One region of the Nocardiopsis sp. iso_237 genome, then DNA from elsewhere that is predicted to be linked to it. Evidence: predicted binding sites of a transcription regulator. Region 1 holds the regulator's gene; the other holds the start of a gene.
The links. The regulator LexA, encoded in region 1, represses DNA repair genes until DNA is damaged. The targets are predictions, from matches to a motif close to TCGAACANNTGTTCGA.

Region 1 (11,886 bases):
CCCGCGCCGGAGCCGCCCTTGAAGATCAGCCCCTCCTCCTTGTACCAGTCCAGGATCGACTCCATCGTGTCGTCCACGGACAGGATGAAGCACGCGGAGACCTGGGCCTTCGAGGAGGTGCCGACGTTGAACCAGACCGGCGAGTTGAAGCTGAACAGCTGGTGGGCCAGGGCGTACTTGAGTTCGTGGTCGAAGACCTCGGCGTCCTGGTCGGAGGCGAAGTAGCCGTGCTCGCGGCCGGTGCTCGCGTAGACGCCGACGACGCGGTCGATGAGCTGCTTGAGGCTCCACTCGCGCTCCGGCGTGCCCACGGCACCGCGGAAGTACCTGCTCGCCACGATCTGGGTGGCGTTCACCGACCAGGAGGAGGGGAACTCGACGCCGCGCTGCTCGAAGTTGACGGTGCCGTCGCGCCAGTTGGTCATGACGACGTCGCGGAGTTCCCATTCGAGGGTGTCGTAGGGATGGACGCCCTCGGTGGTGTTGACCCGGGCGAAGCTCAGGCCCTTGCCCCCGCGCTGGGCCGTACCGCTCGTCTTTCGCGCCATGGCAGTGTCTCCCCCGAAGGTCATGCGCGGACCCGGCGGTGACCGCGCGGACGTTCATGTGTGTTCGGGGTGGTGCGGAGTACGGTGTCCGCCGTGCTTCCGCCCACCTCGCGGTGGCGTACCGGGTCCTACCCGGTGGTGTCGACCGCGGGCTCCGTCTGGCCCTCGCGGTCCTCCCGCAGGCTGGCGATCTCGGCCTCGAAGTCGGCGAGGCTCTCGAACCCGCGGTAGACGCTGGCGAAGTGCAGGTAGGCGACCTCGTCCAGGTCGCGCATGGGGCCCAGGATGGCCAGGCCGATCTCGTGGGCGGGCACCTCGGCCACGCCGCGGCCCCGGATCTCCTCCTCGACCTGCTGGCCGAGCTTGGCGAGGGCGTCCTCGGAGACGGGACGGCCCTGGCAGGCGCGGCGCACCCCGGCGATGATCTTGGTGCGGCTGAAGGGTTCGGTGACCCCGGACCGCTTGGCGACCATCAGCAGGACGGTCTCCTGCGTGGTGAAGCGGCGTTCACAGACGGGGCAGGTCCGGCGGCGCCGGATGGCCGCGCCGTCGTCGGTGGACCTGCTGTCGATCACCCTGGTGTCCGGATGACGGCAGAACGGACAGTGCATCCCGGTTCACCTGGCTTTCCTGTACCCGACCAACAACCCTAGGAGTCTACTTAACCACAACTTATTGACTACGGCCCCCGTGTCAACACCAGATGTTGTGGTCGAACCTAGGCGCTGGGGCGGACGCCCGCAACCCTGCCCACGGCGTGTCCCCAATCCGGGAACCGGGGCGGCCGAGGAACGGGGTTCGAGGAGGTGGAAACGGGGGGTGCGGCCGAGGAAGCCGAATCCCAGGATAAGGGGGCGCGGACGCGCGGCCCGACGCCCGCCACACCGAACCGCCGACCGAATTCCGCTCCCTCCCGAGGCCACGGAGTGGCGGCGGGGCACGGCGAGACGAACCCCATACCGGATCGCGCATTCCACGGACAACGGCCGCGGCGCGCGTGTACACACATAAGTGCGACCACCGGAAATCGGCTCCCGAAAACACAAAGGGAAATCCCTCCGCGATCCCGCCCACAGGCTCTCGAACGCTTGTTTGATATCACCGTGTGCAACGACTAAAGTTGACCTTGATTTCACACCGGCTTCGCCGTCCGGTCCGCGTGGCCGGTGACCGGCCACACACGCAGGCCCTGACCGAACCGAACACCGAGGAGGCCCGGCCGTGCCGGAGGAGAACCCCGGAGCCGTCGGCTCCGGACCCACCACCGTTCTTTCGCCCGTCGGCGATCCGGGCGCGTCCGTGCCCGACACCCCCAAACTCACCGCACGCCAGCAGAGTGTCCTCAACTGCATCCAGAGGTACGTCCGGGAACGGGGTTACCCGCCGTCCATCCGGGAGATCGGTGACACGGTCGGCCTGTCCAGCCCCTCCAGCGTGGCGCACCAGCTGAAGGTGCTCCAGCGCAAGGGGTACCTGCACCGGGACCAGAACCGGCCGCGCGCCGTGGAGCTGCGCACCCCCGGCCGGGAGGCCTCCCAGACCCTCACCCAGGAGGAGCTCACCGCCGACTCCACCCGGGCCGCCTCGGTCCCGCTGGTCGGCCGGATCGCGGCCGGTGGCCCGATCCTCGCCGAGGAGGCCGTGGAGGACGTCCTGGCACTGCCGCGCCAGCTGGTCGGTGAGGGCCGTCTGTTCATGCTCACCGTGGTGGGCGACTCCATGATCGACGCCGCGATCACCGACGGCGACCTGGTGGTGGTCCGTCAGCAGCAGACCGCCGAGAACGGTGACATCGTCGCGGCGATGCTGGACGACGAGGCGACCGTCAAGGTGCTGCGCCGCGAGCCGGACGGCCACGTGTGGCTGATGCCGCGCAACGACGCCTACGAGCCGATCCAGGGCGACGAGGCCACCATCCTCGGCAAGGTCGTCACGGTCATGCGCAGGGTCTGAGCGCGGATCCCCGAGCCGGGGGCGGTGGGCGGGCCGATACGCTGAGGGCGTGTCGACACCTGTCTCCGCCCCCGTGTCCCCTGCCCCGACCCGCACCCTCCTGGCCGCGATCCTGGCCGCCGGGACCCTGCTGGTCTCCGCCTGCGCGCCCAGCGACGGCGACGGGCCCGCCCTGCCCGGCTCCCCCGGGCAGGAGCGCGAGGTCTCCTTCGAGGGCGGCGGCTTCACGGTGCCCGGCACCTTCACCGCCCCCGCGAACGACGGGGGCACCGTCCCCGGGGTGCTCATCATCTCCGGTAGCGGCCCCACCGACCGGGACGGCAACGGCTACGGACGCCCCGAGGCCAACACCAACCTGAACCTCGCCCGCGTGCTGACCGGAGCCGGTGCGGCGTCCCTGCGCTACGACAAGTTCGGCAGCGCCGACCCTGCCGACCTGACCGAGGCCGAGGAGGAGGCCTTCGACCGACCGGTCGACCCCCTGGTCTTCGAGCAGCAGATGGCCGCCGCCTACGCGGAGCTGGTCGCCCAGCCCGAGGTGGACCCCGAACGCACCGTCATCCTCGGTCACAGCGAGGGCGCCCTGTACGCTCTGCGCGCCCATGAGGTCCTCGACGCCGAACCGGCGCTGGTGCTGGCCGCTCCTCCCGGCACCCGGATGCTCGACCTCATCGACCGCCAGGTGTCCGAGCAGGTCCGCACCGCCGAGGCCCAGGGCGGTGTCGGTGAGGTGACCGCCGCGAAGATGCTCTCCGACCTGCGGGCGGGGCGGGCCGCGGTGCGCTCGGGATCGGAGATGCCCGAGACCGACGCCACCGGGCTGTTCGACGCGAACGGCGCCGACTACCTCGCCTGGATCGACTCCTTCGACCCGGTCGAGCTGGCCGAGGAGCTGCCCGGGGACACACCGGTGCTGGTCCTGTGGGGCGACCGGGACGCCCAGGTCAACGAGGAGGAGATCGACCGGCTCATGACCGGTCTGGACGGCGCCCAGCGGGTCGACCTGGCCGGGGTCGACCACATCCTGCGCGAGTACGACGACACCCCGGGGGCCGCGGCCCTCGACGCGGACCGCGCGTTCTCCCCCGACGTCACCCCTGCGCTGGAGCGGTTCCTCGACGGCCTCTGGTAGCGGAGCCCGGCTACGGCCCCCCGGGGAACGGCCACCGCCCGCCCCGGCGAGTCACCGGGACGGGCCCCGGCCAGCGACCCGACCGACTCAGTCGATCGTCCTGACCACCCGTGCGGGGACCCCCGCGACCAGGGTGCGGGCGGGTACGTCACGGGTGACCACGGCGCCGGCGGCGACCACCGAGCCGTGACCGACGGTCACTCCCTCCATGATCTGGGCGGACGCCCCGATCCAGACGTCGTCCTCGATGACGATCGGGGCGTTGGAGATGTACTCGCGGCGCTCCGCGAGGGACAGCGGGTGCCCTCCGGTGATGAGGCTGACCTTCGGGGCGATCATGACGCGGTCCCCGATGCGGATCCCGCCCCTGTCCATGAACGTGCACCCCTGGTTGACGAAGACGTTCTCCCCGAACGTCGTGTTCAGCCCGTACTCGGTGAAGAAGGGCGGATAGACGGTCACCGAGTCCGGCAGCGGGCCACCGAACACAACCGAGAGTAGTTCCGCACGGCCTTCGCCGTCGCTGAAGGGCAGCACGTTGAGACGGGAGGTCGCGTCGGTCACCTCCGCGACGCGCTCCGCGAAGCGCGCGAACTCGGGTGTCCGGACATACAGGACCTGGTCTGATGGAGTGGGCATACGGCGATCCCAGCACCCGGAGCGGGCACGGTCAAACAACTCACGACCGGCCTGACACAACCGATGGTTGTGAACGTAGGCTGAAGCCGTGGATGTCGAAGCGCTGCGCACGTTCGTGTCCGTCGCGGAGGTCGGCCAGTTCCAGGCGGCGGCGGGCGAGCTCGGGATCAGCCAGCAGGCGGTCTCCAAACGGATCGCGTCCCTGGAGGGGCGCCTCGGGGTCTCGCTGCTGGTCCGAACTCCCCGGGGGTCCCGGCTGAGCCTGGACGGGCAGGTCCTCCTGCCGCACGCCAGGAAGGTCCTGGCCGCCGTCGCGCAGGCCGAGCGGGCCGTCCGCCCCGGTGTCCGGCCCCTGCGCGTCGACGTCCTCAACCGGCGCATCGCTCCGGCCCAGGCCGTCTACCGGTTCTACCGGTCCCGCCCCGGGATGAGCCTGGACACGGTCACCCTGGGCGACGAGAACGCGGCCCAGGCCACGCGGGCCGTGCTCGATGGCACCGTCGACGCGTCCTTCCGTGCCCTGTCGACGGACCGGGTTCCGGCCGGGATCAGCGCCGAACGCCTCCTGGACGCGCCTCTGGAGCTTCTGGTCGGGCCCGGCCACCCGTTGGCGAACGCGGCCCGGGCCCGGCCCTCGGACCTGGTCGGCCACCGTGTCTGGATCCCCGGGATCAGCCCGGGTACGGAGTGGGCGGAGTTCTACCGGTCCCTGTCCGAGGCCTTCGGTCTGAGCATCGACGCGCTCGGCCCCCACTTCGGTGACGAGGCCCTGATGGACGCGCTGGCCGAATCGGACTCGCTGGCCACCCTCGTGGGCGGCGGGGACCGGTACCTGTGGCCCCGGGGCCACGACCTGCGACGCGTCCCGCTGCACGGGCCGACCCCGGTCTACCCGCACATGCTGCTCTTCCGGACCGGGGACCGGCACCCGGTGCTGACCGCGTTACGCGACCACCTGCGCATCTCCGGGCCACGGACCCCTGACGACGCGTGGTTGCCGGACTGGGTGGACCGCTGACCACGCGCCGCGACGGCGCGCACAGCCGGGCGGCCGTGTTCCCGGAGCATTCAGCGTTCGCGTCGCCAGGCTGCCTCGCGCATCGCTGGCGGCTCCGCCGTCACCGGCGAGAGCGCCCGCGGAACACGTCCTAGTCGGCCTCGGGGTCGGGCAGCTGCTCGACGACGGCGCGGGCGAGGAGTTCGGCGTCCTCGGCCGCGTCCGCGCCCTCCACGGACCCGACCGCGTCGTAGTCGGTGGCGGCGGTGTAGCAGGACTCCACGTACAGGTTGGAGACCCGCACGCCCACGCAGCCCACCTGGAACGCGCCCTCCTCGACCCAGGTGAGGGCCTCGTCCCCCAGGCCGTCCACCGGCTGGGCGTCGTTCGCGCCCGCCGTGGAGCGCAGGGTGTCGGCGGCGGTCTCCGGACCGCCCTCGACCGGGGCGGCGACCAGGACGAGGGTGGCGGCGGAGGGCACGGACTCGCCCGCCCCCTCGGGGGTGGCCCAGCGGCACTGCCACCCCGTCCCGAAGGCGTCCTGCACGGTACCGACGGTCTCCTCGATCTCGCTCTCGTACCCGGGAACGAGCTCTTCGAGGGCCTCGGTCTCACCGATCCCGCACTCGGGCGCGGCCTCGAACGCGCCCTGTTCCACGCCGTTGCCCAGCAGGTACCAGGCGAGCCAGCCGGCGAGGGCGAGCACGGCCACGATCAGGACGACGAGCAGGGTCACGGCCAGGCCCCGGCTCTGCGGCGGTGCGGCACCGGGGTCCTCGGGCTGGCCGAAGGGCTGGGGTCCGGGATACGGGCCGGTCACAGGGCCTCCCCCAGCTGACCGGCGAAGGCCACGACGGTCTCCTCCGCGCGGTCGAAGGACACGGGGTCGTCGGCGTCCACCGCGCTGTAGGAGACGCGGACCAGCAGGTTGTCACTGTGGAAGGCGAGTTCGGCGGTGCCGGGGACCTGGCCGCGCCAGACCTCGGCCTCGGTTCCGGACCCCAGGACCACGGTGTCGCCGCGTGGCGGGACCAGGGCGGCCTGGGCCAGGGCGGCGGACTCGTCTCCGGTCACGGTCGGCTCGGCGGAGGCGTCGGTGAAGCGCGCGGACAGGTCCACCCGCAGGACCCCCTGCTCGTCGCCGCCGAGCCCGGCCGTGGTCCACACGCACGCGGTGCCGTCCCCGCCCGCCAGGGGCCCGCCGCCGTCCGACTCCAGGACCGCCCCGGGCAGCGCCTGGGCGATCGCGTCCTCGGGAACCACGCCGCACGGGGGCGCCGCGGCGTACGCGTCACCGCCCCTGGGTTGGTCGGGGTCGCCCCCGGCCAGCCAGAGACCGCCACCGACGGCGGCGGCGGAGACCACCACCGTGCCCGCCACCACGATCGCCGCCCGCACCCACGGTCGGGGTCCAGCACCCGTCACAGAGCCCACCCGGACACCGCCTCCCCATCAGTCGTCACGCCCAAGGTAGGGGGCGGTGGTCGCCACCGCGACCACCGCGCCGCGCGACGGATCACCCGACGACGATGTTCACCAGCTTGGGCGCGCGGACGATCACCTTGCGCACGGTCTTGTCACCGATGAAGCTCTGGGCCTTCTCCGAGGCCAGGGCCAGGCGCTCCAGCTCGGCGGGGTCGATGTCCGGGGACACCGAGAGCTTGTCGCGGACCTTGCTCTGTACCTGCACCACGCAGACGACGGACTCCTGGACCAGCAGAGCGGGGTCGGCCTCGGGCCAGTTGCCGACGGCCACCGAGCCGCTGCGGCCCAGCTTCTCCCAGCCCTCCTCCGCGATGTAGGGCGCGAACAGGGACAGGGCGACGGCCACGAACTCGGCGGCCTCGCGCACGGCCGGGTCAGCGGCGCCGGGGCCGGAGTCGATCGCCTTGCGGGCGGCCGACACCAGCTCCATGCAACGGGCGATGGCGACGTTGAAGCGCTTGTCCTCGACCAGCGCGGTGATCTGCTCGATGGAACGGTGCGTGAAGCGGCGCAGCTCGGTGTCGCCTGCGGCCGGGTCGACCCCGGGGGCACTGGCCGCACCGGCCTCGCTCATCACGCGGTAGGCGCGGTTGAGGAACTTCTGCGCGGCGACCACGGACACGTCCGCCCAGTCCACGTCCTCCTCGGGCGGGGAGGCGAAGAGCATGGTCAGCCGGACCGCGTCCACACCGTAGGCGTCGATCTCCTTGCCCAGGTCCACCCCGTTGCCCAGCGACTTCGACATCGCCCGGCCCTCGTTGATGACCTGGCCCTGGTTGGTGAGGCGGCGGAAGGGCTCGGTGAAGCCGAGCATGCCCATGTCGTACAGGACCTTGGTGAAGAAGCGCGCGTACATCAGGTGCAGCGTCGCGTGCTCCTTACCGCCGATGTAGTGGTCGACGGGACCCCACTTGTTCACCTCGTCGGTGTCGAAGGGGGCCGTGTCCAGGTGCGAGGAGACGTAGCGCAGGAAGTACCAGGACGAGTCCACGAAGGTGTCCATGGTGTCGGTGTCGCGCTCGGCCGGACCACCGCAGGACGGGCAGTCCACGTGCAGCCACTCCTTGGCGGCGGCCAGCGGGGAGATGCCCTTGGGGGCCAGCTCGGCGCCCTGGAGGTCGGGGAGCGTGACCGGCAGCTGCTCGTCGGGGACGGCGACCTCACCGCACGAGGGGCAGTGGACGATCGGGATCGGGGTGCCCCAGTAGCGCTGGCGGGACAGCAGCCAGTCGCGCAGGCGGTAGTTGACCGTGGCGTCGCCGGTGCCGCGCTCGCGCAGGATGCCGATGATGCGCTCGATGGCCTCGGTCTTGGCCAGGCCGTCCAGCGGGCCGGAGTCGCGCAGGACGCCCTCGCCCGCGGTGGCCACGCCGGTCTCGGCGGGGTCGGCCTCGCCGGTCTCGACCACGACCCGCACGGGCAGGTCGAACGCGAGGGCGAAGTCGAGGTCCCGCTGGTCGTGCGCGGGCACCGCCATGATGGCGCCGTGGCCGTACCCGGCCAGCACGTAGTCGGCGGCCCAGACGGGCATGCGCTCGCCGTTGACCGGGTTGACCGCGTAGCGGCCCAGGAACACGCCGGTCTTGGGGCGCTCGGTGGTCTGGCGCTCGATGTCGGAGAGCTTGGAGACGTCCGCGCGGTAGGCCTCGAAGGCCTCGCGCCGCTCGGGCGCGCACAGGTCCTCGGCCAGGTCGGCGTCGGCCGCCACCACGAAGAAGGTGGCGCCGTACAGGGTGTCCGGGCGGGTCGTGTAGACGGTGACCGGCTCGTCGCGGCCCTCGATCTCGAAGTGCACGTCGGCGCCGGTGGAGCGGCCGATCCAGTTGCGCTGCATGGCCAGGATCTCGTCCGGCCAGCGGCCGTTGTCCAGCTGGTCCATGTCGTCCAGCAGGCGCTGGGCGTAGTCCGTGATCTTGAAGTACCACTGGTTGAGGGCGCGGCGCTCGACGTCGGCGCCGCAGCGCTCGCACCTGCCCTGCACGACCTGCTCGTTGGCGAGCACGGTCTGGTCCTGCGGGCACCAGTTGACCAGGCCGTCCTTGCGGTAGGCCAGTCCCCGCTCGAAGAAGCGGGTGAACAGCCACTGGTTCCACTTGTAGTACTCGGGGTCGCTGGTGTGCAGGCGGTGCGACCAGTCCAGGGCCAGGCCGTAGCGGCGCATCGAGGAGGCCTGCGTCTCGATGTTGGCGTACGTCCACTTGTAGGGGTGGTCGTTGTTCTTGATGGCCGCGTTCTCGGCGGGCAGGCCGAAGGAGTCCCAGCCGACCGGGTGCAGGACGTTGTCGCCGCGCTGGAAGCGGTAGCGGCCGATCACGTCACCGATGGCGTACGCCTCCGCGTGGCCCATGTGCAGGTCACCGGAGGGGTAGGAGAACATGTCGACGATGTAGGACCGGGGACGGGTGTCGCCCGGGTCCGTGTTGGCCTCGAACGGAAGCTCGGCGGCCCAGCGCGCCTGCCACTTGTCCTGGAGGGCGCGGGCGTCGTAGGTGTCGCCCGTCGTCTGGTCGCCGTCTACCGCTGTCATCGCTGAGTGTTCCTTAGCCGGTTCTGGGTGTGTTGCCTTCAGGTTAGCGGCTGCGGTACCCGGCCGAAGACCGGATTTCCACCGTCCGGGACGCCCCCCGAGCCAGGGCCTCCTCACAGAGGGTGACCAGCACACCGGTGGTCTTTCGGACCCTCTGCCCCTCCACACCGACCGTCCGGTTTGTTACTCTGCCGTCAAAGTGGCGCAGAACACGCGATTCAGGTCACACCTGTCTCTCGTCTCACCGGTCCGGATTCACTTGTCTGCGGAGGCCCCCATGTTCAACCTGTCTGTTCTCCTCGAGGACGGCGCCCGTTCCGCGCCCGAGAAGGAGTGCCTGGTCTTCGGCGACACCCGGCTCAACTACGCGGTCACCGACATGATCGCCAACCAGGTGGCGAACCTGCTGGTCTCCAGGGGCATCCGTCCGGGCGACCGGGTGGCGCTGGCCAGCCCCAACCTTCCGTACTTCCCGTTCGTGTACTTCGGCGCGCTCAAGGCGGGGGCCGTGGTCGTCCCGCTGAACGTCCTCCTCACCCCGCGTGAGATCGCCTACCACCTGGAGGACTCGGGGGCCAGAGCGCTCCTCGCCTTCACCGGGACCCCCGACCTCCCGCTGGGACAGCGCTCCTTCGAGGCGTTCAACCAGGTGGACGGCTGCGAGATCTTCGTGGACATGCCCGCGGTCGCCGGGGCCACCGAGTCCACCATCGAGGGCGCGGAGACGATCTGGGCGGCGCTGGCCGGGCAGCCGGGCACCTTCGAGACCGTGCAGTCCGGGGCCGACGACACCGCCGTCATCATCTACACGAGCGGCACCACCGGAAAGCCCAAGGGCGCCGAGCTGAGCCACCAGAACCTGATGATGAACGCGGTGGTCGCCTCGGGCCTGGTCAACGCGCACCCCGACGGCCGCGACGTGTCCCTGACCGTCCTCCCCCTGTTCCACATCTTCGGCCAGACCGTGATGCTGAACGCGTCGCTGTACCGCCACGGCACCATGGTCCTCATGCCGCGCTTCGACGGGGACCAGGCGCTGGAGCTCATGCAGAAGGAGGGCGTCACCGGGTTCGCCGGAGTGCCCACCATGTACTGGGGACTGCTCAACGCCGCGCGGAACGCCGAGCCCGGCAGGTACGACCTGGAGGGCATCGCCGCCAACATGGTCGACGCCGTCTCCGGTGGTTCGGCCCTGCCCGGCCAACTGGCCGAGGACTTCACCAAACTCTTCGGCGTGGGCATCAAGGAGGGCTACGGCCTGTCCGAGACCTCCCCCGTGGCCTCGTTCAACAACCCCGCCACCGGAGCCAAGACCGGGTCCATCGGCCGCCCGGTCTGGGGTGTGGAGATGAAGCTGATCGACCCCGAGTGGAACGAGGTCGTCCGGGAGGGCGACCGGGAGCCGGTCGGGGAGATCGCGGTCCGGGGGCACCTGGTGATGAAGGGGTACCACGAGCGTCCCGAGGTGAACGCCGAGGTGATCAGGGACGGGTGGTTCCGCACCGGCGACATCGCCCGCCGCGACGAGGACGGCTTCTACTTCATCATCGACCGCTCCAAGGACATGATCATCCGCGGCGGCTTCAACGTGTACCCGCGCGAGGTCGAGGAGGTGCTGATGACCCACCCGGCGATCAGCCTGGCCGCCGTGGTGGGCGTGCCGCACGAGAGCCACGGCGAGGAGGTCAAGGCGTTCGTGATCCTCCAGGAAGGGGCCGAGGCCTCCGTCGACGACGTGATCGCCTTCTCCCGCGAGCGACTGGCCGCGTACAAGTACCCGCGCCAGGTCGAGTTCCGCGCTGAGCTGCCGATGACCTCCACCGGCAAGATCCTCAAGCGCGAACTGCGCGACGCCGGGTGAGCGTCGGGGTGGGGGCGCGGGTGTCCGCGCCCCCACCCCCCGCGCGTCCGGGCAGTACGGGGTGGTTCCGCCGCCTTCCAGTGGCGGCTACCCCTTGACGGCCCCCTGGACCAGGCCGGAGACCATCCAGCGCTGGACGAGGATGAAGAACACCATCACCGGGATGGTGATGATCGTCGAGGCCGCCATCACGTGCCCCCAGTCGTTGGCGTACTGGCCGAAGAACTGGCGCAGGCCCACGGCGACCGTGTAGTTCGTGCTCTGCGTCATGAAGGTGAACGCCAGCACGAACTCGTTCCAGGCGACGATGAACGAGAAGATCGCCGTGGCCACCAGGCCCGGGGCCACCAGCGGGAACAGCACCTTCCAGAACATCTGCGGCCAGGTCGCGCCGTCGATGTAGGCGGCCTCCTCCACCTCCTTGGGGACGGCCGCCACGAAGCCGCGCATCATCCAGACCGCCAGGGGCAGCGACAGCGCCACGTAGACGATGCTCAGCCCGATCACCGTGTTGAGCATCTGGAGGTCGCGCACCTGGATGAACAGCGGGATGACCAGCGCCTCCAGGGGCACCATCTGCACGATCAGGATCATCACCAGCACGGCGGTGCGGAACCGGAAGCGGAAGCGCGCCACCGCCACGGCCGCCAGCATCGACAGCACGCACGCGAAGGCCACGGTGATCCCCGCGACGGTCAGCGAGTTGCGCAGGTACCGGCCGAAGTTGGCCTCGGTCATGACGTA
Region 2 (11,886 bases), 3.0 Mb from region 1:
CTCCACGCTGTACGTGGCCTCGGACTGGCCGGGCTTCTGGAACCTCTACCAGGCGGGTCTGAAGGGCCAGGCCATCGCCCTGTACCCGGCGGAGGAGGAGTTCCACTCCCCGCCGTGGCGCCTTGGCGAACGCTGCTTCCGCCTGCTGGACGACGGACGGATCGTGACCCTGCACGGCGACACCGCGATGCGGCCGAGCGTGTACGACCCCGACACCCTGGAGCTGGAGCCGGTCAGCACCGACCTGACCGCGTGGTCGCACCTGGACTCCGACGGGACCAGCGTGGTGGCCATCGCCGCCTCGGCGGACACCGCCGGGTGCCTGGTGCGGCTGGACCCGGACCGCCGCACCGTGGAGGTCCTCGTGGGCACCGACACGGCGGTGGACCCCGCGTACCTGCCCGTCCCCCGCAAGGAGACGCTGCCCGGCCGCTACGGGGCGACGGTGCACGCCAACGTGTACCCGCCCACCAATCCCAGGGTCTCCTCGGACGGCCCGGCCCCCTACGTGGTGTGGGCGCACGGCGGCCCGGTCGGGCAGGCCTCGCGCTCGCTGGACCTGGTCAAGGCCTACTTCACCAGCCGTGGGATCGGCGTCGTGGACGTGGACTACGGCGGTTCCACGGGCTACGGGCGCTCCTACCGCAAGCGCCTGCACAAGGAGTGGGGCGCGGTGGACGTCGAGGACTGCACCGCCGCCGCCCGCGCCCTGGTGGAGCAGGGGCTGGCCGACCCCGAGCGCCTGGCGATCCGGGGGCCGAGCGCGGGCGGGCTCACCGCGCTGCTCGCCCTGACCGGTGACACCTTCGCCTGTGGGGTGTCGTACTTCGGCGTCACGGACCTGCTGGGGCTGGTCAAGTCCACCCACGACTTCGAGTCACGCTTCACGGACACGCTGGTCGGGACCCTGCCGGGCTTCGTGGAGACCTACCGGGAGCGGTCACCGATCAACCGGATCGGTGAGATCAAGGCCCCGGTGCTGCTCTTCCAGGGACTGGAGGACAGGGTGGTCACCCCCGACCAGGCGACCCGCATGGCCACGGGGCTCAGCAGGCGCCAGGTGCCGCACGCGCTACTGGAGTTCGAGGGCGAGGCGCACGGCTTCCGGTCCGAGGCCGCGCGTGTCCGCACCCTGGAGGCGGAGCTGGCCTTCTACGCGGGGGTGTTCGGTTTCACGCCGGACGTGGCCCCGCTGGAACTCACCACCGATCCCCCCGCGCCGCGCGAGGAACCGGAGGACGACCTCCCGGTGGTGGAGCAGCTTCCGGAGGTGACCCCGGAGGCTGGTGTGACCGCCGTGACCGGCGAGCCCGTGGTCCGGGAAGGCACGGAACCGACCTGACCCTCGCGCGCGGAGCCGGGTCGTCACCCTGTCGGAGTTCGGGCCCGCACGGAGAGGGCGCCGGAAAGGTCACCCCTCCGCCGAAGGGGTGCACGGAGTCGCCGCAGCCGACGCCTGTGGGGAGAGCGCCTGTGCGCCGACCGGGCCCTGTTCGATGAGCGGGAACAGGGACTTCCCCAGCTCCGCCCTCCAGGGCCGAGTTCGGGCGTCTCACCGAGGCGGACCCGGCGCTGGAGTCCTGCTCGACGCGCTGCACCGGAATCGAACTCGCCCCGCCTTCCAGGGCCGAGTGCGGGCGCCGACCGGGCCCTGTTCGATGAGCGGGAACGGACCTTCCTGAACCCCGCCCTCCGGAACCGGGCACGGTCCGTCTAACCGAGGCGGGCGAGGAGGTGGGCGTCGAGGAAGCCCCGTTCGGAGGCCGGATCGTGGAGCAGCCGCGCGAACACGGTGAACCCGGCGTCGGCCAGCAGTTCGGCGAATCGATCCGCGGGCCAGCTGTGGGCGGGCGCCACCTTGTGGTCGAAGCGGATCGTCTCCGGGCCGTCCGTGCCGAAGAACGAGACCAGCAGCAGACCCCCGGGCGCCAGTACGCGCGCCTGCTCGGCCAGCAGCGCGGGCAGCTCCTCGGGCGGGGTGTGGATCATCGAGTAGTGGGCCAGCACGCCGCCGAGCGCGCCGTCCTCGACCGGCAGGACCTCCATCCGCGCCTCGTCGAACCGCAGGGACGGGTGCGCCCGCCGTGCGTGCTCGACCATGGCCGGGGAGAGGTCCAGGCCGAAGGCGTCCAGCCCCAGGTCGTGCAGCATGGCCGTCAGATGTCCGGGGCCGCAGCCGACGTCGGCCGCGCGTGGGTTCCCCGTCCCGCGCACCAGCTCGGCGAAGGTGCCGATCATGTTCCGCGAGAACGGTTGTGTCTCCAGCCGACCGGCGAACATCGACGCGTACAACTCGACGACCCCGTCATAGGCCGCCCTGGTCTGGTCCTGGTGCTCCGTCATGGGAAGGGAAGCTAGCATCCGCACGGATCCCCGCGTCGCCTGGGCGGTCGAACCGGCCAACGCCCGCGAAGGCTCACGGCACCCGAAATCCGCTCCGGACCAGGCCCCGGTCCTCCGGTGTCCCTCCACTCGCACCGCGCGGACCAGCGCGACCCGAGAGCGGACCCGGCACCGCGTGATCACCCGTCCGGCCGGATCTCACCCGGTCGCACGTACACGCGCATCGTCGAGGTGGTCCCGGACCGGCGCTCCCCGGCTCCGTGGTGTCCACGGGTGATCGGATCGGCTCCGAAGGCATGACTCAAGGCAGCCCGGCTCCTCGCCCCGAACAGCCCGTCCAGAACACACGCGGAGCCAACGACCTGGTCGAATCACGCCCGGAGTCACCCATCCGCGCAGGGGCGACATGACCGTCACGCGTGCTCCGGCACCGTGTTCACCGTTGGTCGAGGCGCGCGGGGAACACGAGGCTCCCGGCGCTCTGCTCGCCCCGCCACTCGGGCCGACCGTCCCGAACCGGGCGGCGGGAGGCTAGAAGTCGGGGTGGTCCAGGTCGGCCTCCAGGCCTTCCTGCTCCATCTCCTCGCGGACGATGCGGTAGGACAGGCCTCCCGGGTATCCCTTGCGGCCCAGGACGCCCAGGGCGCGGCGGATCCGGGCCTCCTTGTCCTTGCTGCGGCTTCCGCGCAGGCTCTTGCGGGCCAGGGCGCGGGCCGCCTCCTGCTCGTCCTCGTCGCTGACCTCGGAGACCGCCTCGCGGACGGTCTCCTCCTCCACGCCCCGGGTGCGCAGCTCCTGGGTCAGGGCGCGGCGGGACAGGTGTCTGCCGTGCTGCCGGGAGGAGACCCAGGCCTGGGCGAAGGCGGCGTCGTCGATCAGCCCGGCCTCGTCGAGGCCGTTGAGGACCTGCTCCACCACCTCGTCCGGGTACTCCCTGCGGTGCAGGGAGCGTTCCAGCTGGGCGCGGGTGCGCGGGGAGTGGGTGAGCATCCTCAGGACCAGGTTCCTGGCCTTGTTCTCGAGGTCCGCTCCGGGCTGCCCACCCGGAGCGGCCTCCTCGTCGGCGCTCACCGGATCGGCTTCGGCCGGTCCGGTGCGGTCAGGTGACCGGCGCCCCTCACGCATCCGGGGCGGCGGCCTTGGTGGTCTTGGCGGCGGCCCGCTTGGCGGGGGCCTTGGGCTCCTCGGCCTTGACCGGGTCGGCGGCCTTGGGCTCGGCGGGGCCGGAGGCGCTGTCGTCACCCTGACCGGGGATGCCCAGCTTCTCCTTGATCTTCTTCTCGATCTCCTTGGCCACGTCCACGTTCTCGCGCAGGAAGTTGCGGGCGTTCTCCTTGCCCTGCCCGAGCTGGGTGCCGTCGTAGGTGTACCAGGCGCCGGACTTGCGCACGATGGCGTGCTCCACGCCCAGGTCGATGAGGCTGCCCTCGCGGGAGACGCCGACACCGTAGAGGATGTCGAACTCGGCCTGCTTGAAGGGCGGCGCGACCTTGTTCTTGACGACCTTGACGCGGGTGCGGTTGCCGACCGCGTCGGTGCCGTCCTTGAGCGTCTCGATGCGGCGCACGTCCAGGCGGACCGAGGCGTAGAACTTCAGCGCCTTGCCACCGGTGGTGGTCTCCGGCGAGCCGAACATGACGCCGACCTTCTCGCGGAGCTGGTTGATGAAGATCGCGGTGGTGCCGGTGGAGTGCAGGGCACCGGCGATCTTGCGCAGCGCCTGGGACATGAGCCGGGCCTGGAGGCCGACGTGGCTGTCGCCCATCTCGCCCTCGATCTCGGCGCGGGGCACCAGGGCCGCCACGGAGTCGATCACGATGATCGAGACGGCGCCGGAGCGGATGAGCATGTCGACGATCTCCAGCGCCTGCTCACCGGTGTCCGGCTGGGAGAGGAGGAGGTTGTCGGTGTCGACGCCGATCTTCTTGGCGTACTCGGGGTCGAGCGCGTGCTCGGCGTCGACGAAGGCGGCGATGCCGCCCATCTTCTGGGCGCTGGCCACCGCGTGCAGGGCGACGGTGGTCTTACCGCTGGACTCGGGGCCGTAGACCTCGACGACCCGGCCCTTGGGCAGGCCGCCGATACCCAGGGCGACGTCCAGCGCGATGGCGCCGGTGGGGATCGCCTCGATCGGCGGACGGTCGTCGTCCCCCAAGCGCATGACGGAGCCCTTGCCGAACTGCCGCTCGATCTGCGCGAGCGCTGTTTCGAGAGCCTTGTCTCGGTCTCCAGATGCCACGGGATTCCCCTGTTGGGTTGATGCCTTTTTCTTCATGATGCGCATGACGCTACGCGGTCGGTACGACAATCGCGACGCTCGGCGTCCGCCCGTCGAGAACCCAGACTACCCGAACTCATGTTCGAAATCCGGCACGAACCCCTGGCGTCCGGGTTTTTACGCGGGCTTGGCGAAGGCCGGGTCAGCGGACGGAGGCGGGAAGGTCGAACGCGTCACACACGGCCCGCCACACCTCCTTGGCCGAGATCCCGTCGGCCAGCGCCTGGTTGACCGTGCGGGAACCGAGCTTCTCGATGACGTAGTCCTTGGCCAGGCTGTCCGCGTAGGCCTCGCCGAACTGGGCGTGCATGTTGTGCCAGAAAACAGTGAGTCTCATCGGCCCCAGTATGAGTGACCGGAGGGAGCCGCGGGGACTCGTCCACAGGACGGATTCCACCCGGTCCGCGCGCCCGGGTGTCCTCCGACGATCTGTCGGACCCCTTGGGCAGACTGGTGCGATGAGCGGAGCGACCGACCCCCTGGCACCCTTCGGAGCGGCGACCCGGGCCTGGTTCGAAGGGGCCTTCCCGAACGGTCCCACGGCCGCCCAGACCGAGGCCTGGCGGACGATCGCCTCCGGCCGGGACACGCTGGTGGTGGCGCCGACCGGGTCGGGCAAGACGCTGTCGGCCTTCCTGTGGTCCCTGGACCGGCTCACCCACGCCCCGGTGCCGACGGACCGGTCGAAGCGCTGCCGGGTCCTGTACGTGTCGCCCCTCAAGGCGCTGGCCGTGGACGTGGAGCGCAACCTCCGCCAGCCGCTGGCCGGAATCGCGGCCGCCGCCGAGCGCGGCGGGGAGGCCCTGTCCCCGGTCACCGTGGGGGTGCGCACCGGCGACACCCCCGCCCAGGAGCGGCGTCGGATGGCCACCCACCCGCCGGACGTCCTCATCACCACGCCCGAGTCCCTCTTCCTGGTCCTGACCTCCCGGGCCCGCGAGGGTCTGGCGGGGGTGGAGACCGTCATCGTGGACGAGGTGCACGCCCTGGCCGGGACCAAGCGCGGCGCCCACCTGGCACTGAGTCTGGAACGCCTGTCCGCCCTGCTGGACCGCCCGGCGCAGCGGATCGGCCTGTCCGCCACCGTGCGCCCGCGTGAGACCGTCGCCGCCTACCTGACCGGCACCGGCGGGGGTGCCGCCGAGGCGGGCGCCGTGATCGTGGCCCCGCCGGACACCCCGCGCATGGACCTTCGGGTGGAGGCGTCCGTCCCCGACCTCGACGAACCCGGGAGCCCGCCCGCCACCGCCGAGGGGCTTCCCCCGGACCCGCGCGCGGGCAACACCATGAGCCGCGGTTCGGTGTGGCCGCACATGGAGCGCCGGGTCCTGGACCTGGTCGAGGCCAACCGCTCCACCATCGTGTTCACCAACGGCCGCCGCACCGCCGAGAAGCTGTGCGCCCGGCTCAACGACCTCCACGCCGAACGCGTCGACGGCGGCCTGCCCGGCGAGGAGGTCGCCGCCCAGGTCACCGGCCAGTCCGAGCAGAGCCGGGGCGGCGCTCCGGTGATCGCGCGCGCCCACCACGGGTCCGTGTCCAAGGCCGAACGGGAGCTCATCGAGGACGACCTCAAGGCGGGGCGGCTGCGGTGCGTGGTGGCCACCTCCAGCCTCGAACTCGGGGTGGACATGGGCGCGGTGGACCTGGTGGTCCAGGTGGCCGCTCCCCCGTCGGTGGCCAGCGGCCTCCAGCGGGTCGGCCGCGCGGGGCACCAGGTGGGTGAGACCTCGCACGGGGTGTTCCTGCCGCAGTACCGGGGCGACCTGCTGGCGACCACCGTGGTGACCGAGCGCATGCGCGCGGGCGGGATCGAACGGCTGGAGATGCCCAGCGATCCCCTGGACGTGCTGTCACAGCAGGTCGTGGCGATGGTGGCGATGGACGAATGGACGGTGTCCGGGCTGGCGGCGCTGGTGCGCCGGGCGGCGCCCTTCGCCCGCCTGAGCAACGCGGTCCTGGAGTCGGTGCTGGACATGTTGTCGGGCCGCTACCCCTCGGACGAGTTCGCCGAGCTGCGACCGCGTCTGGTGTGGGACCGCGAGGAGGACGTGCTGCGGGCCCGGCCCGGCGCCCAGCGGCTGGCGGTGATCAGCGGCGGCACCATCCCGGACCGGGGCATGTACGGCGTGCACCTGGCCTCGGAGTCGTCGAGCAGGGCGCCGACCCGTGTCGGTGAGCTGGACGAGGAGATGGTGTACGAGTCGCGGGTGGGCGACGTGTTCGTGCTGGGTTCGACCTCGTGGCGGATCGAGGCGATCACCGCCGACCGCGTGATGGTCTCCCCCGCCCCTGGCAGGCCGGGCCGGATGCCGTTCTGGAAGGCGGACGCCCTGGGCCGTCCGGCGGAGCTGGGCCGGGCGGTGGGCGCGATGACCCGCGAGCTGGCCGACCGCGACCAGGTGGCCGGTCGTGAGCTGGCCTCGGACGCGGGGCTGGACGACTGGGCCGCGGACAACCTCGTGGAGTACGTGGCCGACCAGCGGGAGGCGACCGGGAGCGTGCCCGACGACCGCACGGTGGTGATCGAGCGCTTCCGTGACCAGGTGGGCGACTGGCGGGCGGTGGTGCACTCGCCGCTGGGGGCCCGGGTGCACGCCCCGTGGGCGCTGGCGATCGCCGGTCGGGCACGGGAGCGGTTCGGGACGGACGCGCAGGTGGTGCACGGTGACGACGGGATCGTGCTGCGGCTGCCGGACGTGGAGGCGGGCGGCCTCCTGCGTGCGGGAGAGCTGACCGACCTGGTGTCGTTGGACCCCGAGACCGTGGAGGCCGTGGTCACCGACGAGCTCACCGGGTCGGCGCTGTTCGCGTCCCGGTTCCGTGAGTGCGCGGCGCGGGCGCTGCTGTTGCCCCGCCAGCGCCCGGACCGGCGGATGCCGCTGTGGCAGCAGCGGTTGCGGGCCCAGCACCTGTTGTCGGTGGCGGGCCGGTACGGGTCGTTCCCGATCGTGTTGGAGACGGTGCGCGAGTGCCTGCGGGACGTGTTCGACGTGCCCGCGCTGGCCGAGGTGCTCACCGACGTGCGGGCGCGGCGGGTGCGGGTGGTGGAGGTGGAGACCCCGCAGGCCTCGCCGTTCGCCCGGTCGCTGCTGATGGAGTACACAGCGGCGTTCCTGTACGAGGGGGACGCCCCCGCCGCCGAGCTGCGCGCGCAGGCGCTCACCCTGGACCCGTCGCTGTTGGCGGACCTGTTGGGCAGCGCCGACCTGCGGGAGCTGCTGGACCCGGAGGTGGTGGAGCACACTGACGCCCTGTTGCAGCGGACCGCCGCCCCGGTGCGGGACCTGGAGGGCGCCGCCGACCTGCTGCGGGAGGTGGGTCCGCTGACCACCGCCGAGGCGGCCGAGCGGGGTGTGCGACGGGAGTGGCTGGCCGGGCTGGAGGGTTCGGGCCGCGTAGTCCGGATGCGGGTGGCCGGGGCCGAGCGGTGGTGCGCGGTGGAGGACACGGCCCGGCTGCGTGACGCCCTGGGCGCGGAGCCCCCGTCCGGTGTGCCGGAGGTGTTCCTGGAGCCGGTGGAGGAGCCGCTGGTCGACCTGGTGTCGCGGTACGCGCGCACGCACGCGCCGTTCACCTCGGCGGAGGCGGCCCGGCGGCTGGGACTGGGGCGTGACGCGGTGGAGGGTGCCCTGCGGGAGCTGGCGGGGCGCGGACGGGTGGTCAGGGGCGGGTTCCGGCCCGGCGGCAGCGGTACCGAGTGGTGCGACGACGACGTGCTGCGCCGTCTGCGGCGCGGCTCGGTCGCCCGGCTGCGCAGGGAGGTCGAGCCGGTCGAACCCCGGGCGCTGGCCCGGTTCGTGCCGCTGTGGCAGCGGGCCGTCCCGGACGCGCGGCTGCGCGGCCCCGACGCGGTGTTCGAGGCGGTGGAGTCGTTGCGCGGGACCGCTCTGGTCGCCTCCTCGTTGGAGTCGACGGTGCTGCCCGCCCGGGTGGAGGGCTACTCCCCCGTGTCCCTGGACGCGCTCACCCAGGCCGGTGAGGTCGTGTGGGCGGGGACCGGGGCCCTGCCGGGTGAGGACGGCTGGCTGGCGCTGGCCCCGGCGGACGAGGCTCCGCTGCTGTTGCCCGATCCGGTCCCGCCGGAGGAGGGTTCCCTGGCCGAGACCGTCCTGGGGGTGCTGCGGGAGGGCGGTGCCCTGTTCTTCCGGGACGTGTCCGACCGCGTCGCCCGCGCCCTGGGCGGGGCGGTGGTCTCCGACGCGGACCTGGTGGCGGCCGTGTGGCGGCTGGTGTGGGCGGGGTGCGTCACCAACGACACCCTGGCCCCGCTGCGCGCCGTGCTCGGGGCGGGGCCCGTCACGCGCCGGGGCTCGTCCCGCGCCCGGCGCCGCCCGGTGATGCCCACGCGGTCCGGTCCGCCCACGGCGGCGGGCCGCTGGTCGGCCCTGCCGGTGCCCGATCCGGACCCGACCCGGCGCACGCTGGCGCGGGTGGAGGCACGGCTCGAACGCGACGGGATCCTGCTCAAGGGGCAGCAGGGGCGGGGCATCTCGTCGGACGAGTACCGGGTGCTGCGGTCCATGGAGGAGTCGGGGCGGGTCCGCCGGGGCTACTTCGTGGAGGGGTTGGGCGGGGCGCAGTTCGCGCTGCCCGGGGCGGTGGACCGGCTGAGGGCGCTGTCCGGTGAGGAGCCCGGCGGCCCGACTCCGCCCGTGGTGCTGGCCGCCACGGATCCGGCCAACCCGTTCGGCGCGGCGCTGTCCTGGCCCGCGGGCGCGGCGGGCGTGGAGGCGTCCCACCGTCCGGGGCGGGTCGCGGGCGCGCTGGTGGTGCTGGACGGCGGGCGCCTGACCCTGTTCGTGGGCCGGGGAGGGCGGTCGGTGCTGACCTTCGGCTCCACCCCGGCGCTGCTGGAGCGGGCCGCGCGCGCGGTGGCCGGGCTGGTGGCCTCGGGCGAGGTGGAGTCGCTGACGGTGGAGCGCGCGGACGGCGCGGAGGTGTTCGGGACCCCCGTGGACACCGCGCTGGTCTCGGCCGGGTTCCACGTCACCCCGAAGGGGCTGCGCCTGCGCCGCTGAGCGCGGCGCGGCCGTGAAACCACTGGCCGAGCCGCGCCGTGGTGCGCGAGGATCACCTCGACCGCACGCACTCGTACACAGGAGGTGGCCTTGTCACTCGTGATCCGTCCCATGGAGCCGGAGGACGCCGACGCGCTGGTGGAGGTGTCCCTTGCCGCGGACACGCTCTTCGCCGAGGCCGGACTGGAACTCCCGCCGGACGACCCCCGGGAGATGCTCGACCACGTGGAGCGGGTCCTCGTGGCCGTCACGGACCGGGGCGTGTGCGGTCTGGCCGCCACGATCACCCTGGACGGCGCCGTCCACCTCGAACAGCTCGCCGTCCACCCGGAGCACGGGCGGCGCGGGATCGGCGGGGCGCTGCTGGAGGCCGTCAGCTCCCGCGCCGAGGAGGACGGGCACGACCGGGTCACCCTCACCACCTTCCGGGACCTTCCCTGGAACGGCCCCTGGTACGAGCGCCGGGGCTTCGAGGAGCTGCCGCGGGAACGGTGGGGTCACGAGCTGGAGCGGCAGTGGGAGGTCGAGGCGGAGGCGGGGATCCTCGTCCGGCCCAGGATCGCGATGGTGCGGCCGCTCGGGCGCGGTTGACGGTGGGCGGTCCGCCCCGAATCCCGGCCTTCGCTTTCGTCCCGCTTCGCGGTGTTGAGAGTATGGGGGTATGCACCCCACCGATCCCTCCGACCCCTCGGGCCCGACCGCCGACCTCAGCCAGGCCTCCCCGCGCGGGTCGGTCGGGCGTTACACGTTCCTCGGTGAACTGGGCAGCGGGGCCATGGGGACGGTGTGGCGGGCCCACGACACCGGGCTGAACCGGGAGGTCGCGGTCAAGGAGGTCCACCTCCCCCACGACATGCCGCCGCGTGAGCGCGAACGCGCCCGGGCCCGGATGGTGCGCGAGGCGCAGGCGGCGGCGCGGGTCTCCCACCCCTCGGTGGTGACCGTGCACGACGTCCTGGACGAGGGCGGCGTCACGTTCATCGTCATGGAGCTGCTGGACGGTGAGTCGCTGCGGGACCGGCTCCGGCGTACCGGGCCCCTGTCCGAAGCCGAGGTGGAGCGGATCGCACGTCCGCTGCTGGGCGCACTGTGGGCCGCCCACCGGGCCGGGGTGATCCACCGCGACGTCAAGCCCGCCAACATCATGCTGAGCGAGGACGGCGCCCGACCGGTCCTGACCGACTTCGGGATCGCCAACCTGCCCGACCACGAGGGCACCGCGCTCACCGGGACCGGGACCATCCTCGGCACGGCCGCCTACGCGGCTCCCGAGCGGTTGGAGGACGACGAGACGAGCGCGGTCTCGGACCTGTGGAGCCTGGGCGCCACCCTGTTCGCGGCGCTGGCCGGGGAGTCCCCGTTCAAGCGGGACACGCTCACAGGGACCCTCACGGCGGTGCTCACCCAGCCCGTCCCCCCGGTGCCCGCCCGTGGGCCGGTGGCCGCCGTGGTCGCCGGGCTGCTGGTGCGCGACCCCCGGCGGCGCCTGCTCCCGGAACGGGCGCTGGAACTGCTCGACTCACCCGTTCCCGCCGCCTCGGCGGCTCAGGCGTTCCCGGTACCGCCGCCCGCGGCTGCGGCGTCCCGGCCCCGGCGTTCCCGCGTCCCGCTGTGGATCGGCGCCGCCGCGCTCGCGGCCCTGCTGGTGGTGGGCGGGCTCACCCTCCCCGGCCTGCTGGCCGACGGGGACTGGAGCGAGGCGGAGGCCCAGCTCACCGAGGAGGGGCCGGTTCCGGAGCCGAGCGGTGCCCCCTCCGACTCCGAGGGATCGTCCGACGCCCTCCCCGAGACCCTCTCCGACGACGACGCGCCCGAGGGGCACGTCCGCCTGAGCGACGGCGTGGTGGGGCTGGTCATGCCGGAGGACTGGACGGTACGCGACGGGGACCTCCAGGGCGGCGGCGAGTCGGCCACCCGGCTGTCCTCGTACGACCTGGTCACCGGTGACGGGGACGGGTCCGTCACGGTCGTCGCCACCGAGTACGACTTCCTGGTCCGCGACGCCGAGGGCGCCATGGTGCGGATGGAGCAGCTGCTCCAGGAGGACGAGGAATTCAGCGACGTCCGGCAGCAGCGGCTGGAGACCGAGCAGCTGGAGGGCCGCCTCCAGAGCGCCGTCTACGAGGTGCTGTTCCGCCACGAGGAGCGCGAGTCCCCGGAGCGGTGGATGTTCACACGGGAGATCACCGACGAGGCCCGGGGGATCTCCTACCGGATCAGCTTCAACTTCCCGGCCGACCTCCG

Region 2: the regulator LexA is predicted to act here: its motif matches at 4,692-4,707, upstream of recA (recombinase RecA).

What each region holds. Positions count from the first base shown of each region.
Region 1 covers NZ_CM149669.1:1,697,494-1,709,379, reverse strand. The annotation lists gene AC0VYM_RS07775 (vitamin B12-dependent ribonucleotide reductase) at 1-548, opposite strand, end outside; gene nrdR (transcriptional regulator NrdR) at 677-1,159, opposite strand; gene lexA (transcriptional repressor LexA) at 1,848-2,501, shown strand; gene AC0VYM_RS07760 (alpha/beta hydrolase family protein) at 2,551-3,633, shown strand; gene AC0VYM_RS07755 (sugar O-acetyltransferase) at 3,721-4,272, opposite strand; gene AC0VYM_RS07750 (LysR family transcriptional regulator) at 4,361-5,290, shown strand; gene AC0VYM_RS07745 (hypothetical protein) at 5,421-6,089, opposite strand; gene AC0VYM_RS07740 (hypothetical protein) at 6,086-6,694, opposite strand; gene leuS (leucine--tRNA ligase) at 6,786-9,281, opposite strand; gene AC0VYM_RS07730 (long-chain-fatty-acid--CoA ligase) at 9,559-11,142, shown strand; gene AC0VYM_RS07725 (carbohydrate ABC transporter permease) at 11,230-11,886, opposite strand, start outside.
Region 2 covers NZ_CM149669.1:4,714,332-4,726,217, forward strand. The annotation lists gene AC0VYM_RS21420 (S9 family peptidase) at 1-1,342, shown strand, start outside; gene AC0VYM_RS21425 (class I SAM-dependent methyltransferase) at 1,714-2,343, opposite strand; gene AC0VYM_RS21430 (regulatory protein RecX) at 2,875-3,468, opposite strand; gene recA (recombinase RecA) at 3,461-4,582, opposite strand; gene AC0VYM_RS21440 (DUF3046 domain-containing protein) at 4,764-4,958, opposite strand; gene AC0VYM_RS21445 (ATP-dependent helicase) at 5,080-9,642, shown strand; gene AC0VYM_RS21450 (GNAT family N-acetyltransferase) at 9,754-10,233, shown strand; gene AC0VYM_RS21455 (serine/threonine-protein kinase) at 10,304-11,886, shown strand, end outside.